3 regions of the Bacillus sp. DTU_2020_1000418_1_SI_GHA_SEK_038 genome follow, and region 3 is predicted to be linked to each of the others. Evidence: riboswitches for the same ligand, from Rfam matches in the RefSeq annotation. Region 3 holds a riboswitch; each other region holds the start of a gene.
What was found. A riboswitch is a leader RNA that binds a small molecule or an ion and turns the genes downstream of it on or off. The one in region 3 is predicted to bind cyclic di-GMP.
Positions count from the first base shown of each region.

Region 1: it holds a riboswitch for cyclic di-GMP, as region 3 does, so the genes downstream of both, RRV45_RS05095 (anti-repressor SinI family protein) here and RRV45_RS19620 (hypothetical protein) in region 3, are expected to answer to the same signal.
Region 2: it holds a riboswitch for cyclic di-GMP, as region 3 does, so the genes downstream of both, RRV45_RS04080 (sensor domain-containing diguanylate cyclase) here and RRV45_RS19620 (hypothetical protein) in region 3, are expected to answer to the same signal.

Region 1 is NZ_CP135435.1:1,019,523-1,024,301, forward strand. It holds gene RRV45_RS05085 (TasA family protein) at 1-304, shown strand, start outside; gene RRV45_RS05090 (LPXTG cell wall anchor domain-containing protein) at 393-1,262, shown strand; gene RRV45_RS22085 (DUF5658 family protein) at 1,321-1,629, shown strand; cyclic di-GMP riboswitch class I at 1,858-2,014, shown strand; gene RRV45_RS05095 (anti-repressor SinI family protein) at 2,044-2,196, shown strand; gene RRV45_RS05100 (helix-turn-helix domain-containing protein) at 2,456-2,779, opposite strand; gene mnmH (tRNA 2-selenouridine(34) synthase MnmH) at 2,963-4,021, opposite strand; gene RRV45_RS05110 (DUF1128 domain-containing protein) at 4,142-4,369, opposite strand; gene RRV45_RS05115 (low molecular weight protein-tyrosine-phosphatase) at 4,697-4,779, shown strand, end outside.
Region 2 is NZ_CP135435.1:801,661-806,439, forward strand. It holds gene RRV45_RS04065 (GNAT family N-acetyltransferase) at 1-422, shown strand, start outside; gene RRV45_RS04070 (DJ-1/PfpI family protein) at 739-1,293, shown strand; gene RRV45_RS04075 (regulatory YrvL family protein) at 1,383-1,853, shown strand; cyclic di-GMP riboswitch class I at 2,256-2,338, shown strand; gene RRV45_RS04080 (sensor domain-containing diguanylate cyclase) at 2,359-3,468, shown strand; gene RRV45_RS04085 (EAL domain-containing protein) at 3,470-4,779, shown strand, end outside.
Region 3 is NZ_CP135435.1:3,919,001-3,923,779, reverse strand. It holds gene RRV45_RS19630 (S41 family peptidase) at 1-153, shown strand, start outside; gene RRV45_RS19625 (PDZ domain-containing protein) at 453-1,646, shown strand; cyclic di-GMP riboswitch class I at 1,907-1,990, shown strand; gene RRV45_RS19620 (hypothetical protein) at 2,142-2,363, shown strand; gene RRV45_RS19615 (DUF2187 family protein) at 2,497-2,709, shown strand; gene RRV45_RS19610 (metallophosphoesterase) at 2,891-3,979, shown strand; partial or broken gene RRV45_RS19605 (helix-turn-helix domain-containing protein) at 4,064-4,234, opposite strand; gene RRV45_RS19600 (acetolactate synthase large subunit) at 4,460-4,779, shown strand, end outside.

The sequences.
Region 1 (4,779 bases), 1.6 Mb from region 3:
TCTTAATTTAGAAGCAACACAATACTCAGGGACAGAAAGGGAAAATAATTACCAATCACAAGAAACTCCAGATGCGATTACAATTACCGAGGTAAAAATAATAAAAAATGAATGGAAATGGCAAAATGAAAAACAAGGCTATAAGCTAAGTGCTCAAGTTGAATTTTCGTTCAGTGATGGAAATACAATTAAATCAAATACTGCAAATATAAATAATGCAAATCCAGCTGGGGAAAGTATTACCTTTACACAAAAGTATAAGAATAATGATTATTCTATTACTTTAGACATACCTTTTAATTAAAAGTAAAAAAACATCGAAAAGGTTATTCCCTCATCTCTATATTTATTGACACACATTCTTTTCTTTTTAAGGAAAGAAAGGAGTTCCTATGAGATTACAGTTATTAATCATTACATTTATATGTGCCTATGTAGTATTATTCCTTAAACCCATTAATATTCAAGCAAGTACCAACCAACAACCTAATATTGAAACAAAACCTAGTAACTATTTATTCGATGTGAAAAATATGTCACCTGGGGATTGGGCGACAAGGATTTTAACTATTCAAAACCGTGGAGAAAGTGATTTTAACTATAATACAGAATCTTATTTCAAAGATGGTTCAAAGAAACTTTACAATGAATTTCTTTTAAAAGTATGGGATTCGGAGGAAGTTTTATATAGTGGCAAATTATCTGACTTCGATGGGTTTGAGCCTAGACATTTACCTTCAAAAAGCCAAGAGGATTTAAAGTTTGAAGTAACTTTCCCCTATGAACTAGGGAATGAATTTCAAGGTTTAGCTTTTGATTTTGAGTTAAGGTTTGTAATAGAAAAATCAGGTCAAAATCCAAATCCTGAACCTAATCCAAATCCAAATCCAAATCCAAATCCTGTTCCTGAGCCTAGTCCAGATCCTAATCCAAACCAAGATTCTGATTCAACCACTGTCACCGATCCAATAGATGATAATGCTGCACCCCCTACTACCAGTCCTGAAACGAGGTCAGATCAAGGAAATGATCAAAATAATAATATAGAAAATCCTGCTACGGAAGAGGATACGGCTATGCCGATACCTATACGTTCCATTCCTATTGAAGAATTGGATGCACCAATCGTAAAGGGACAAATCTTACCTTCAACAGCCACAAATATGTATAACTATTTATTAATAGGGGTCATATTAATGACTGCAGGCGGTGGTTTTCTCCTATATCAAAAAAGACGTATAAGAGATAATCAAAGGCCTTGATTGGAAATAATGCGATCAAGGCCCTTTTATTACTAGTATTGGTCGGGAATGATAATAAGTGAACAACGATTTAAAAAAGATCTTTCTTTATTTAGCTTTACTGAATTTGTACGATGGTTTAGTCACATTTTTCGGTATTCAGTTTTCTTTAATTGAGGAAAGTAATCCCATCATGAATGCCCTTTACCAAAAAAATCCGTTCTATTTTCTAGGTTTTAAAGTTATTCTATCAGCTGCTCTATGTATATTCCTTTTTATTAAAAAACTTCCTCAAAAAAAAATTGTACATCATTTAGCCCTAGCAGCCACTGGTATATATACGGTTGTCTTTGTAATTCATGCCATTTGGATCATAACCCTCATATAAATGATTTAAAAGAATTTCGACTATATTTAACACGATTATGTTAGAAACTAGTTAATAATAGACTTTTTTTCTAGGATTAATTAGAGTCTAACGGTGAATATGTAAAAAATGTGGTAATTTGTAGAAAAAAGAGTAAAAAATTATTTGAAAATTGACAAAATATAACACATTTATCAACAGCCTATCCATTACAATAAAATTAGACGATATTTTACCTATGAGATAAGCTTCAGAAAAAGGCAAACCTATTGAAAGATAGGGACGCAAAGTCACAGGTCTAAAGTATGAATGAAGTGTTCTTTTTTAAGATTTGCTGCATAAACTCATTATAGCAGGCAGCTCATAGAAAAGGCAGATTCCATACCAAGATGGCTGGATTGCCTGGAATACGATTCGTATTTTGGGGGGAAGAGTGTGGGGAAAACAAGAGTCCAACTGGAATTACTAGACAGTGAGTGGATGGAGTTAATTGTAAAGGCGAAGCAAATGGGGATTGAGAAAGAGGAAATTAGGGAGTTCTTATTAAAAAATGGGGTAAAAAAGCTAGCTTGGAAAGTGGCTGAATAGAGATAATAGAACAGAAAGCTAAGTGTTTCTTAAAGGACTGCCGTTCTTTATAGGAATGCTTTTTATTTTGCAAAGGGAGATTAGTGATTGTTGTTGATTTTGCCATATGTGTGCATGTGAACGGGTTTTATTCGGGATGAATAACTTAGAGAACATGTGCGCATATGGCGGTTTGACAAGGAACCCATTGCAAAAAAGACGCAGAAGCTCATAGCTTACCTACCTTGCTTCTGCATCTTTTTAGAAATAGCCAATGTATCTATTTATTCTGATCAATTCTCCATTTATTAAATTCGAGAAATTCCCGGAATTGTTCTTTCGAAACACCTGAATTCATCGCTTCTTGAACGATATCGACCCAATCCGAATCCAATTCATCTGTATTCGGCTGTTCATGAATTAAATGATCAACCGGAACATGAAGGACAGCTGCGATTTTTTCAAGAAATTGTATGGAAGGATTGGTTTGCAGGTTTCTTTCTAGTGAACTTAAGTAAGACTTGGCCACACCAGCTTGTTCGGCAAGCTCGGATAACGACATTTTCTTTTCTTTACGAAGTAATTTTACGCGATCACCGATCATCCAATCTCACACACCTTATCATCGAATATATAAAATCATCATAACAAAAATAGTTCAATAGTTCCATATTAAGAACAATATGTTCAAAAAATATACTAACATCTTATCATAATATTCGAATAAGTATTTATTTTTTTGTCCTTAATTTTAATAAGAATAAAGAAAAAACAAAAAGTGCTCAAATTACTTTGATAGAGCACTTTTTGTTTCCAATAACTTCAAAATCTCTTCGACTGCTTTCTCCGTATTTTCAGCTTCAATATGATGAAACGCTCCCACATAATCTAGTTGCTTATGGGAATACCGAGGATCGTAATATTCTTCTAGCAGAACTTGAATGATCAATTTATAGTTTTTATTTCTTGCTGCCTCATTTAAAGCGGCTATAATGTCTGAATCCTTTATTCGTTTAAAAATATATTTTAACCGTTCCATAACTTTATCATGAAACCACTGTTCATGCTGATAAGGCTCTACATACTCTCGATAAATCCGCTCGATACGAGAGGATAATGACGCTTGAAGGTTAATATTAAAGCCTTGATGTTTTATTGCCAGCAATTCATCAGGCTGAACCACCTTGCCAATCCGTTTACTTTCGGCCTCTACTAGGAAAAATGGGGAGTCCTTTACTTCCCATAAGGTTTGAAAGAGAAGGGAGTCAAAAGTTTTTTGATTATGTCCTTCGAATAAACCAAACGATCCAAAGATGGAGCCACGATGGCGGGCGAGTGCTTCTAAATTAATGACAGGCATGCCTTTTTCCTTTAATTTTTCCAATACTTCGGTTTTGCCTACACCTGTCATGCCGTGTATGGATATGGCTCGAGAAGGGATTAGCCCAGGTATTTCTTCAAGTATAAATTGCCGGTAGGCCCGATATCCCCCAGCCAATCGATGAATGGATATTCCTGCAAATGATAGAAAGGTAGCAACCGATTGACTGCGCATTCCGCCTCTCCAGCAATAAATAACAGGATGCTTGCCTTCTTCCCGAATGCCCTTGATCTGCCCCAATATGGAAGGGAGCTTTGGAGAAACGACTTCCATCGCTCGCCACTTTGCCATATCTGACCCTTCCTGTTTATAAATAGTTCCGATCATCGCTCGTTCTTCATTCGTAAATAAAGGGACATTGACTGCCCCGGGAATTTTGAATTCGTCATATTCGCCAGGTGATCTCACATCAATTGGAACAGCATTCTTTAACGCAAGTAGCTGTTCGACACTGATTTCTTTCATTTTGATTTCCTCCGAGTCTGCATCTGTTAAAAATATTTTATCCATTAATTTGCAAAATGAAAAGGCGTTGATTGATTTTACAAAAAATAAAAGCAGCCTTCATACCGGCTGCTTTAGCAATTACTTATTTTTTCTTAAATTCCCAAGCTCCTCTGCCAAAGCTTGCATTTCGTTGGGACTAAAGCTGTTCTTTTTCATGACGAGATCATAGATATCCTTTAATTCCTCATACATTTCCTCGTCAAAATGGGAAGGTTTAATTGCTCCAAAGTTTAAAACCTTTAGTTTTTCTTTAATTTTTTCAATCATGTATTCCACATTTTCTACTGATTTCTGTGCTAAATCCACCCGAATTCCTCCTCTAAAAAATCTATCCGCCAACTCCATCAAGTATTCTCATCTTTCCATGTTATGAATTAAAAGTCAACCATAATTGGCATCTTAATTCAAGCTAGCTTTCCATAAGTGTTTGCATATTGCCCGCGGAGGTGAAAAAGAGCTGCTCACGGTAAAAGAGAAGGGGTTTCATTTCCCGTGAAGAGGTTTCATACCTGCGAAGAGTAAAAAAAGCTGTTACCGGTAAAAGCGAAGAGGCTCACTGAGCACTTCTCTGACATATATAGTTGCGCAACGACAAAATATGAAAGAAAATGTTGTCAAGGAGGGTATCACAAGATGATTAACGTATTATTTGTTTGTTTAGGAAACATTTGCCGCTCGCCTATGGCGGAAGCAATGTTTCGTGATTTAGTAAAAAG
Region 2 (4,779 bases), 1.4 Mb from region 3:
AGGCATTTATGGAATATAAAGAAGAAGTACCGCCATCAAGTGCTTTAGAGGAAACCGCTGAGTCAATATCAACGGCTTTAAAGAGTAATGAGAAGGGGTTAATTGCTTATGTTGATCATAAGCCAGTCGGAATGGTTCGTTTTCAATTAACAGAAAATGGACTTTATTTTTATAGATTGTCAGTTATTCCAGAGGAACAAGGAAAAGGCATTGCGAAAAGAATATTAAAAGCACTTGAAGACTACGCGAAAAATAAAGAAATGCCTGTAATATATTGTAAAGTTCGGATGACTGTCCTGAGAAATATTAAATTGTATAGTTCAGTAGGATATACAATTTATAATGAAGAAGTAGTACATAAACCAAACGGTATAAATTTAAAGGTTGTGTCCATGAAGAAACAGATTAAGTTTTCCGATTAAAAGGGGAAAATGAAAGGTGTATGTTATGAAAAACTTTATCAATCTGAATTTGAATAAGTAAAAGTAAATTGAGGGGAAAAGCCTTCTATTGCAATTGCAGAAAATATCGGGTTTACCAATGTTTTTAACTATACAGGGTATGAATTTCCAATTGATTAATATTGTTGCTCAACAAAAGGGCGCAATTCTGCAACAAGTATTTCACTCTTTCTTTTTTGTTAAGGGACAGTTTCGTGAGAATGGGAAGGATTTCAAGAAAATATATTGAAATTAGAGAGAGGATTTCATTTTTCCAGTTGGACTCTTATTTAATTTCATGGGGGTGTTAATAATATATACAGGAATATTACTATACCCTAGATTTAGTGAATATGAATTATCAGTGCTTTTATCTGTACTGAAGCAGGGGCAGAAACGAACCGTATTTATTGGGTTGAATAACGAAGTAGTTAAAGGGGAGGCAGGATTGACATGTATTCCTGAAGTAACAGTGAACGAAATGGACATTAATCAATTAGATAGTATTGTACTTCCTGGTGTGGATGATTTTGAACATTTAGTTAACCATCCTGAACTGACCTCGTTCTTAAGGGGATTTTTAACAAGGAATATCATAATAGGTGCAATATCCAGTGCACCATATCTATTATCTATGAGTGGATTATTAAGTGAAAGAAAATATACAACTGGATTAACGGCTGATCAAAGAGATTTCTTAGGAACGTTTAACGAAGGTAATTACTTAGATTCACCTGTTGTGATTGATAGAAATCTTATAACTGCAAAGGGATCAGCTTTTATAGACTTTGCCATAAAGTATGGAGAGTTACTAAATTTAAATTTTGATAGTAGCTGGTACACAATAAAATAAGAAAACTTATTATCAATCTTCAAATAAAGGGCGCGCTAATCCAATAATTTTTTTGTAAGAAATAACAGCTAAAGGAGAGGCGCACTTATATGTCTAAACATAATAATGATGCTTCATTTGGCGATATGAATATAAAAGACAAAATAGCAGCAGTTGCCGGAATAACGCTTCTCATTATTCTGGTGCCCAGCTTTGTTTTGGGAATTTATTTTTTGGGGCTGGCCGGGGTTTTTGAACTGCTTGGAGTCCAGTATCAATCTGTCTGGTCATTGATTGTTTTTGTTGTTTGTTTCTTTATTTTGAGCATGATTGTCGAATTGTTTTCCGGAGCGATTTTTGTGATGCTTAAGCGGAAAATGACAGGAAAATTAAAGATGTTTTTTGTCCGGATCAGTATTGAAGGTGCCTCTAACTGGCTATGTCTCTTTACAGTGGATGAGTTTATGAATAGTATTATCCTTTCATTGAAAACAGAGATCGTAGTTGCTTTGCTGTTGGCTGCAGTAGAAATTGTACTTGATGATAAGATGGAAGAAGAAAAACAGAATGGTGTGGAATAGGTTATTCGAGAGACATCTAGATAATATTCGGCAATTTCGCTTTCAACAACAAATCGACCAGAGCAAAAAAGAAATTTTAAGAAATACGGAGATTAATATAAAATCACTTTGATAGTAGGGAAAAAACATTTCTATCTACTAACGTTGTTTTCCTCTCTTTTTTATTCTTTTATCCTTTATTACCCTACAATACTCCTTCCATTAAGATTTTTTAAAAATTTTCCCTTTTGATCTTTAGTTCAACCACCTGCCACTCCAACTAAAACCCTTTCATTTCCTAGTATATAGTCCTATTTATTGGTAACTTAAGGAATTGATACCTTTACACTAGCAATATAGTAAAAAAGTGCTATAATCTTGTGTGAAGTGAGAGAAAATTGTCGAATTATGTATAATTTTGCACCTGGATAATGGCAAATTCGTTGAAAGGCGATGACGCAAAGCCACAGGTCTAAGGCAATGGCTATGACAGCTGGGCTACCGAAAGGAGACTATATTTTACGAAATGAAAAAATTCAAAATAAGAATGAAAATAATTTTCGTTCTTATTACATGTATGTCCTTATTTGATATTTTGGATGAAAAAGTATTAATGTTCTTTCATTTAAAAGGGGACGGTTTTTGGAAAGTCCTTATAGATACCGGAAGTTCTTTAGTAGTCCTTTCATCGGTTCTATGGGCTTTTTTACTAGGCAAGAAAATCATTCTTAATTACAAAGAAAAAGAAAAACATTATCGGAATTTGATTGATTTATCTCCAGAGGCCATATTTGTCCATCGAAATGGGAAAATCCTCTTTACAAACAAAGCAGGTGTTACATTACTGGGAGCAAACAGTGAGGATGACTTACTTAATCATAACTGGAAAAATTACATACAGTCTAGTTCCAGTGATTGGGATCACCTAAAGGAAAAAGTGAAATATTATAATGGGGGAATATTAACCTTTCAAATTAGAGTTAAAAGATTGGATGGCCAAGTCATCGATTTAGAAATCACATCAACAAATATCGAATATGATGGACTGCCTGCAAGGGAATTTATTGCAAGAGACATTACTTTAAGAAAAAAACAAGAAAGTATGATAAAAAAATTAGCTTATCAAGATACATTGACGGGATTACCTAATCGAAGAGCTGTTTTAGATAGTCTAGAGCAGCTAATAAAAGATTCGGAAAAAAACAAAACTCATTTTGCTGTTTTTTTTATTGATTTGGATGGGTTTAAGAAGGTAAATGATTCCTTAGGACATGATACCGGCGATGAGCTCCTAAAGAGGGTAAGTGTGCTTTTAAAGAGCTGTGTCAGAGGGAATGACATAGTCGCTAGATTTGCAGGAGACGAATTTATGATTCTTTTACCTAAAGCAAATAAACAATATTGCAGCATAATCGCGGATAAAATCATCGGAAGCTTAGATTCACCTATCTACATTATGGGAAAAGAAATTCACGTAACACCTAGTATCGGAATTTCTTTATATCCACAAAACGGAGAGGAAGCAACAGCATTAATTAAAATGGCCGATGAAGCTATGTATCAAGCTAAGAATAACGGAAAAAACAGTTATCAGTTTGTAGAAGAATCTTCTGATTTACCTGAAAGGAGAATATGATGTGAGTTCTACTAATAAAACATTGAATCTCTCAACAAGTCATATAGAAATTTCGGATATATTCTTTCGCTCCATATTTGAACATAACCCGGACACCGTTTTCTTTCTAGATAAGGAAGGTATGATTGCGATGCCTAATGAAGGGTTTTCTGAATACCTGGGTTATACAAAAGACGAAATAGTATTTCATGCGATCGAGCAATTTCTCTATATAAATGAAATCCCAATATATATAAAATGCTTTAACAAAGTTCTTTCTGGCGAAGTGCAGCATATTGATACTGTTTTTATACATAAAGCCGGAAGAAAGGTTCAAATTAATCTCACTCTTATCCCTGCAAAATTTAATGGACAAGTGGTTGGTGTTAGTGGGATAGCCAAAGATATTACAGAAGAAAAGGAAACCGCCATTGAATTAATAGAATCAGAATTAAAATTCCGCAGCCTAGTTGAGGAAGCTCTAGTTGGAGTCTATATCATACAAAATGATAAATTAATATATGGAAATCCACGGCTGCATCACCTTTTAGGAACAGAGATTTCGTCTAGTCCATTAGATGTTTTGGATTATATTCATCCAGAAGATCATGCTGAAATAAAGTCAGTTTTTAATCAATTAATCAATGGGAAGAAAGGCATTGATCATACCTTTAGAATCATAAGTAAAAATAGTTCTATTATTGATATTGAAGCCCATTCAAAACGAATGTATTATCATGATCAATCTACTATTATAGGCACACTACAAGATATTACCGAGCGTAAAAAATCAGAGGAGTTAAACAAATATTTAGCCTATCATGATTTTTTAACCGAACTGCCAAACAGAAGATTCTTTCAAGAAAAATTGGAAAAAGAATTAATTATAAGTAAAACGCTGCAACAAAAAATGGCTGTTATGTTTCTCGATTTGGACCGGTTTAAATATATCAACGACACTCTAGGACATTTTGTGGGAGACGAGCTGCTGAAACTCATTTCGAAAAGGTTAAAAATCTGTCTAGGGGAGAAGAACATACTAGCCAGGCTGGGCGGCGATGAATTTTCCGTTTTATTGCCAAATATTCAAAATATAGATCAGATCATCAAACATTCAGAAACCATTATTAAATCATTAGAGGAACCATTTTTTATTGAGGGGTATAAGCTTTTTATTACGACAAGTATCGGGATTAGTATTTATCCTACCGATGGGGAGGATACAGAGTCATTAATGAAATACGCCCATTCTGCTCTTTATAAATCGAAAGAAAGCGGGAAGAATTCTTACCAAATCTATACCTCTTCAATGAACATACAAACCTTCAAAAC
Region 3 (4,779 bases):
GTACGTGCTTTCCAACAGCAGCATGATCTCGAACCAACCGGAACCATTGATAAAAAAACAGCCTTCTCACTTGAACAAGCGGTTATCGCCGAAATGAAAAAAGAAGAGAATGATATGCAACTGCAAATGGCATTGCGGTTTCTAGCTAGATAATACATGATGGTCACCGTTTTTGATAAACGGTGATTTTTTTTGATTTGAAAAACCCTAACATAGATCTTTTCAACCGCCTAAATTTATATAAAATATTTAATAACACCCAACTAGAATTCCTTTCAAAAAATATAGCAATAGGCTTTAAGAGGACATTTTGATAGAATATAGAGTAATAGGTTTGTTCACAATTTGATTCAGTATTTATTTTGGATGCTGCACACCGAGAAGGGTGCATACACGAATAGATATTCTACATACTTACTCAAGTATTTTTCTAATAGAGGTAGGTGGCTAAGTTGGCTCTGGAATGGCTTTTTGAAATTTTAAAGGGGACGGGAAAGCTTTTTCTTCATCCTGTTTTCTATTTTCTATTCTTTATGGCTGCGGTATTGGGTGTTTCTCGGGTTAAGCGGGAGAGAAGAAATTTCCATGTTCGCGCGGAGAATGCTTATTTTGAGCTGAGGCAACTGCTTCCATTGGGCATTTTAGCAGGACTGGGGCTTTCGCTCGTATCCATTGCGGCAGGTCTTGTCATTCCAATGGAAACAATCCTATTTACGGCGATCTTAACTATCGTTTGGAGCATAACGACAAGAGTTCGCTGGATGTCGCCAGCCTATACGCTTGGCTTTGCTTTTTTTGTGACTATTTTTGCGGCTGAACTCCCATGGAAGCTGCCGGCGTTTTTAACTTCCATAACGGATTCAGAACAGACGATTTTTCCATCGATTGCTGCCCTGCTTGCGCTTCTTCTGATTGGGGAAGGCATACTTATTTCAAGGAATGGCAAAAAGGGTTCCTCTCCTAAGCTGATCAACAGTAAACGTGGCCAGAGAGTGGGTATTCATGAAGTGAAGAGGCTATGGATGCTGCCGGTGTTTCTTCTTATTCCGGGGGAGGCACTGCAGACTCCTTTTGAATGGTGGCCGGTCTTTACGTTTGGAGGCAGCACGTATTCCCTTATTCTCGTCCCGTTTGCCGTAGGCTTCTTTCAGCAGATTCAAGGTAATTTGCCAGCCGAGGCGGTGAAGGCAGTCGGTAAAAAAGTCATCACACTCGGTATTTTTACAGCGCTGCTATCCATTTCAGGCTACTGGTATCCGCTTGCTTCGATCGCAGTGGTGACGCTTGCGATTATTGGGCGCGAGATGATTACGTTAAGACAGAGAATAGCGGAAGAGAATCTCCCGTTTTATTTTTCAAAAAGAAATCATGGTGTTCTTGTTCTTGGGATTATCCCTGGATCCCCAGCGAACAATATGGCTTTACAGGTTGGAGAGCTCATTACGAAGGTAAACGGTCTCGCTGTCCATGACCGAAACAGCTTCTATCAGGCACTATTGAAAAACCGTGCACATTGTAAGCTGGAGGTGCTCGATGTGAACGGTCAAATCCGCTTTGCTCAAAGGGCCTTATATGAAGGGGACCACCATGAGCTTGGGATTCTTTTTGTGCAGGATGAGAAGAAAAAGGGCAGTGAAGCGGTGTAATAATGTGATTTTTCATAATTCGTGAGAATCATTTGGCTATTCTTTAACAAAAAGGATAGCTTTTTTCTTTAGTTAATAAATACCTTATAAGAAAAAATTCAATCAAATAATAAAATTCTCGTACATCACTTTTTAAAAGGACTTTGGTATCATTTTTTTTATTTTAAATGGTAAAAAACTACTATTTTTGTTAAAACATGTTGGAAAATGACGAATTTTATTGGAAATTATCATGCTAAAGCTTTATTATAAAAGTATCAGTTTGATAAAGGCAAACTTATTGAAAGATAAGGACGCAAAGCCACGAGTCTAAGGTGATTAGCTATGATCGTCGGGTTACCAAATGATTGGATACTGTTACCTATGATAGAATAGCCTTTATCATACAAGTCCACCAATCTTTTTGGTGGGCTTTTTTTGAGGTAGTTTTAGAGAATCTTTTGACTATCTGAGTAAATGGAAAAAATTATAATGGAGGTGGAATGTTAATTGACTGTGTTATTTGGTACAGTTGAATACTTTGAAAGAGAAATTTACAACTATCTGAATGAGAATCAATTAAAAGAAATAAGTGAAGATTCTCTATCTGTCGTTACTTCAAAACTCAAAAAAGAACTTTTATATGATTTTGTTTGCGATGAAAGAATTCGGTTAGAATGTTTAGAAAATCTTAAATATGCAATTCGTATGATAACACAAAGTAAGGAAGCTGTCTGAGTTTAGATAATTTTAGAAGGGTGATTTTTTAAAAAATATCATATCTTTTTAACATCTAAACAGAATTTTCTTCTTTAATAGTCAAAAGAAATCAGCCATTTGAATATTATAAATAGGAGCGTAATAGCAGAAAATGCATGAAAAAAAGAGTGAATTTTCCGATAAAAAAAGGGCGAATGCAGGGGATATTATTCTTTTTGAGAGAAAAAGTAACAGATATGAAGGTAAAGTGTTTCTTGTTAGGGCTAATAGTGTATTAGTCGAAATTTCAAGTAAGGATGCAAAAGCTTTAGGATACGAAATGCCAAATACAGTTGTTCAGCATGGGAAATATTCTCTAGTGTGAGTTCCGAAAATCAAATTTTTATCTAGTTAGTTTATACTTAAAATAGAAACTAGACACAAAGACTGAGTGGGGGATTCCTCACTCAGTTTTTCTTACTAGGCCAATGCATTTCGTTTTCTTACAATTTTTCCACGGTATATAATACAGGTAACTAATGATTTCTTTGGAAAGGTAACAATCAATGTCTTTTATTTCTGCTATTGTCATTTTTTTTGCCATCTATACAGCCATTTCTTTTTATGTTGGCTACAATGGATGGGTTTGGTTAAATTCTACCAGACTTCGTGTGAATAAATTCGTTTACATAGGTGTCATTGTCTTTGTTTCTATTTCAATGTTTATCGGCCGCTTTAGCCTTTTTTCACCAATGGAACTAATTGGATACCTCTGGCTTGTCATCATCGGCTACGGCTTGATCCTTTTGCCTGTAGCTAATCTTCTTATCTATCTCCTAAAAAAGAAAGGGATCTTTTGGATTGGATTAACGGTTATTGCCATATTTATTTTTATTTTTGCGTACGGTTTATTTAATGCGTGGTCCCCTGTTGTGAAAACATATGATATTCAGATAGATAAAGAGGGAAAAGAAGAGAATGTAAAGATTTTAATGGCTTCTGACCTCCACATTGGTCAAATTGTTGGGGAAAAACATCTTCAACGGTTAGTAGATCTTGCGGAAAACATACAACCAGATATTATATTAATCCCGGGTGATATCATTGATGACTTTATTGACCCATACCTTGAGAAGAATATGGGGAAAACATTGGCGAATCTACGTGCACCTCTAGGTGTTTATGCTGTTCCAGGTAATCATGATTATTATGGAAGTGATCTTGAAGTTTTGGGTAAAGAGCTTGAAAAAGCTGGCATTCATATGTTAGAGGATGAAACAGTCTTCGTTCATGATCTGTTTTATCTCGTTGGAAGAAACGATTTAACAGATGATAATCGGAAAGAGGTTAAGGAGCTTGTTAAGGGGCTGGATCATAAGAAACCAATCATCATGCTGGACCATCAGCCAAAAGAACTAGATATTGCCGAGCAGTCTGGAATAGATTTGGTATTGTCCGGGCATACACACAGAGGTCAAATGGCCCCAGCAAATTTGATTACAGAGATGATTTTTGAAAATGACTGGGGGCATCTGCAAAAGGAAAGTCTCCATTCTATCGTTTCTTCAGGATTTGGAACATGGGGTCCGCCACTGCGGATTGGCAGTCGAGCTGAGGTAGTCGTTATCAATCTTACATTCAAATCAGAACTATAGGTCAGTCGCCTATAGTTCTTTTACTTTCTTTTTTATTTATGTAATTTCTTAAGGTAGTTTCGTTGTCCTGCGTTCATTTCCACGTTATCGATTACTCATCTTACATTTTTTGTATGAAAATGGAGTCATTTTGATAGAACTTCTAAATATATCAATAAAATAGCTTGTACTATTAAACCCCACTTGATGAACAACTTCAGTCACATTAAGATCACCTTGCTGCAGTAAATTTAAGCTCTTTTGAAATTGATATTCGTTATAAGAGTAAGAGGAAGGGAGATGCTGATATTTCCTTTCCTCTTTTTATTTTTAAAACGAAATTATCGTTGGATTCAGCAGAATTTGCCCTTGATGTACGAAGTAAACACCAGCGCAGTGAAAGGAACTGCTGACATTTACATTCTAGAATGTATTTCAGTCGCCATTAATGATTTCGGATTAATAGGCAAAACTAAGAAAAAATGATTTAGGGAGGATCATATGAAAGCGACTGATGTTCTTGTTCAATGTTTAGAAAATGAAGGTGTGGAATATATTTTTGGCATCATGGGAAAGGAAACGCTGGATCTCGTTGATTCCCTTTCCAGATCCAAAATTCAGTTTGTGAATACGAGGCATGAGCAAGGGGCTGCCTTTATGGCTGATGTTTATGGGAGGCTGTCTCATAAAGCAGGTGTATGCTTGTCTACCTTGGGGCCAGGGGCAACGAATTTATTAACGGGCATTGCGAGTGCAAATTTGGATTTCTCACCTGTCGTGGCGTTTATTGGACAGGCTGGGCTGGAAAGGCAGCATAAGGA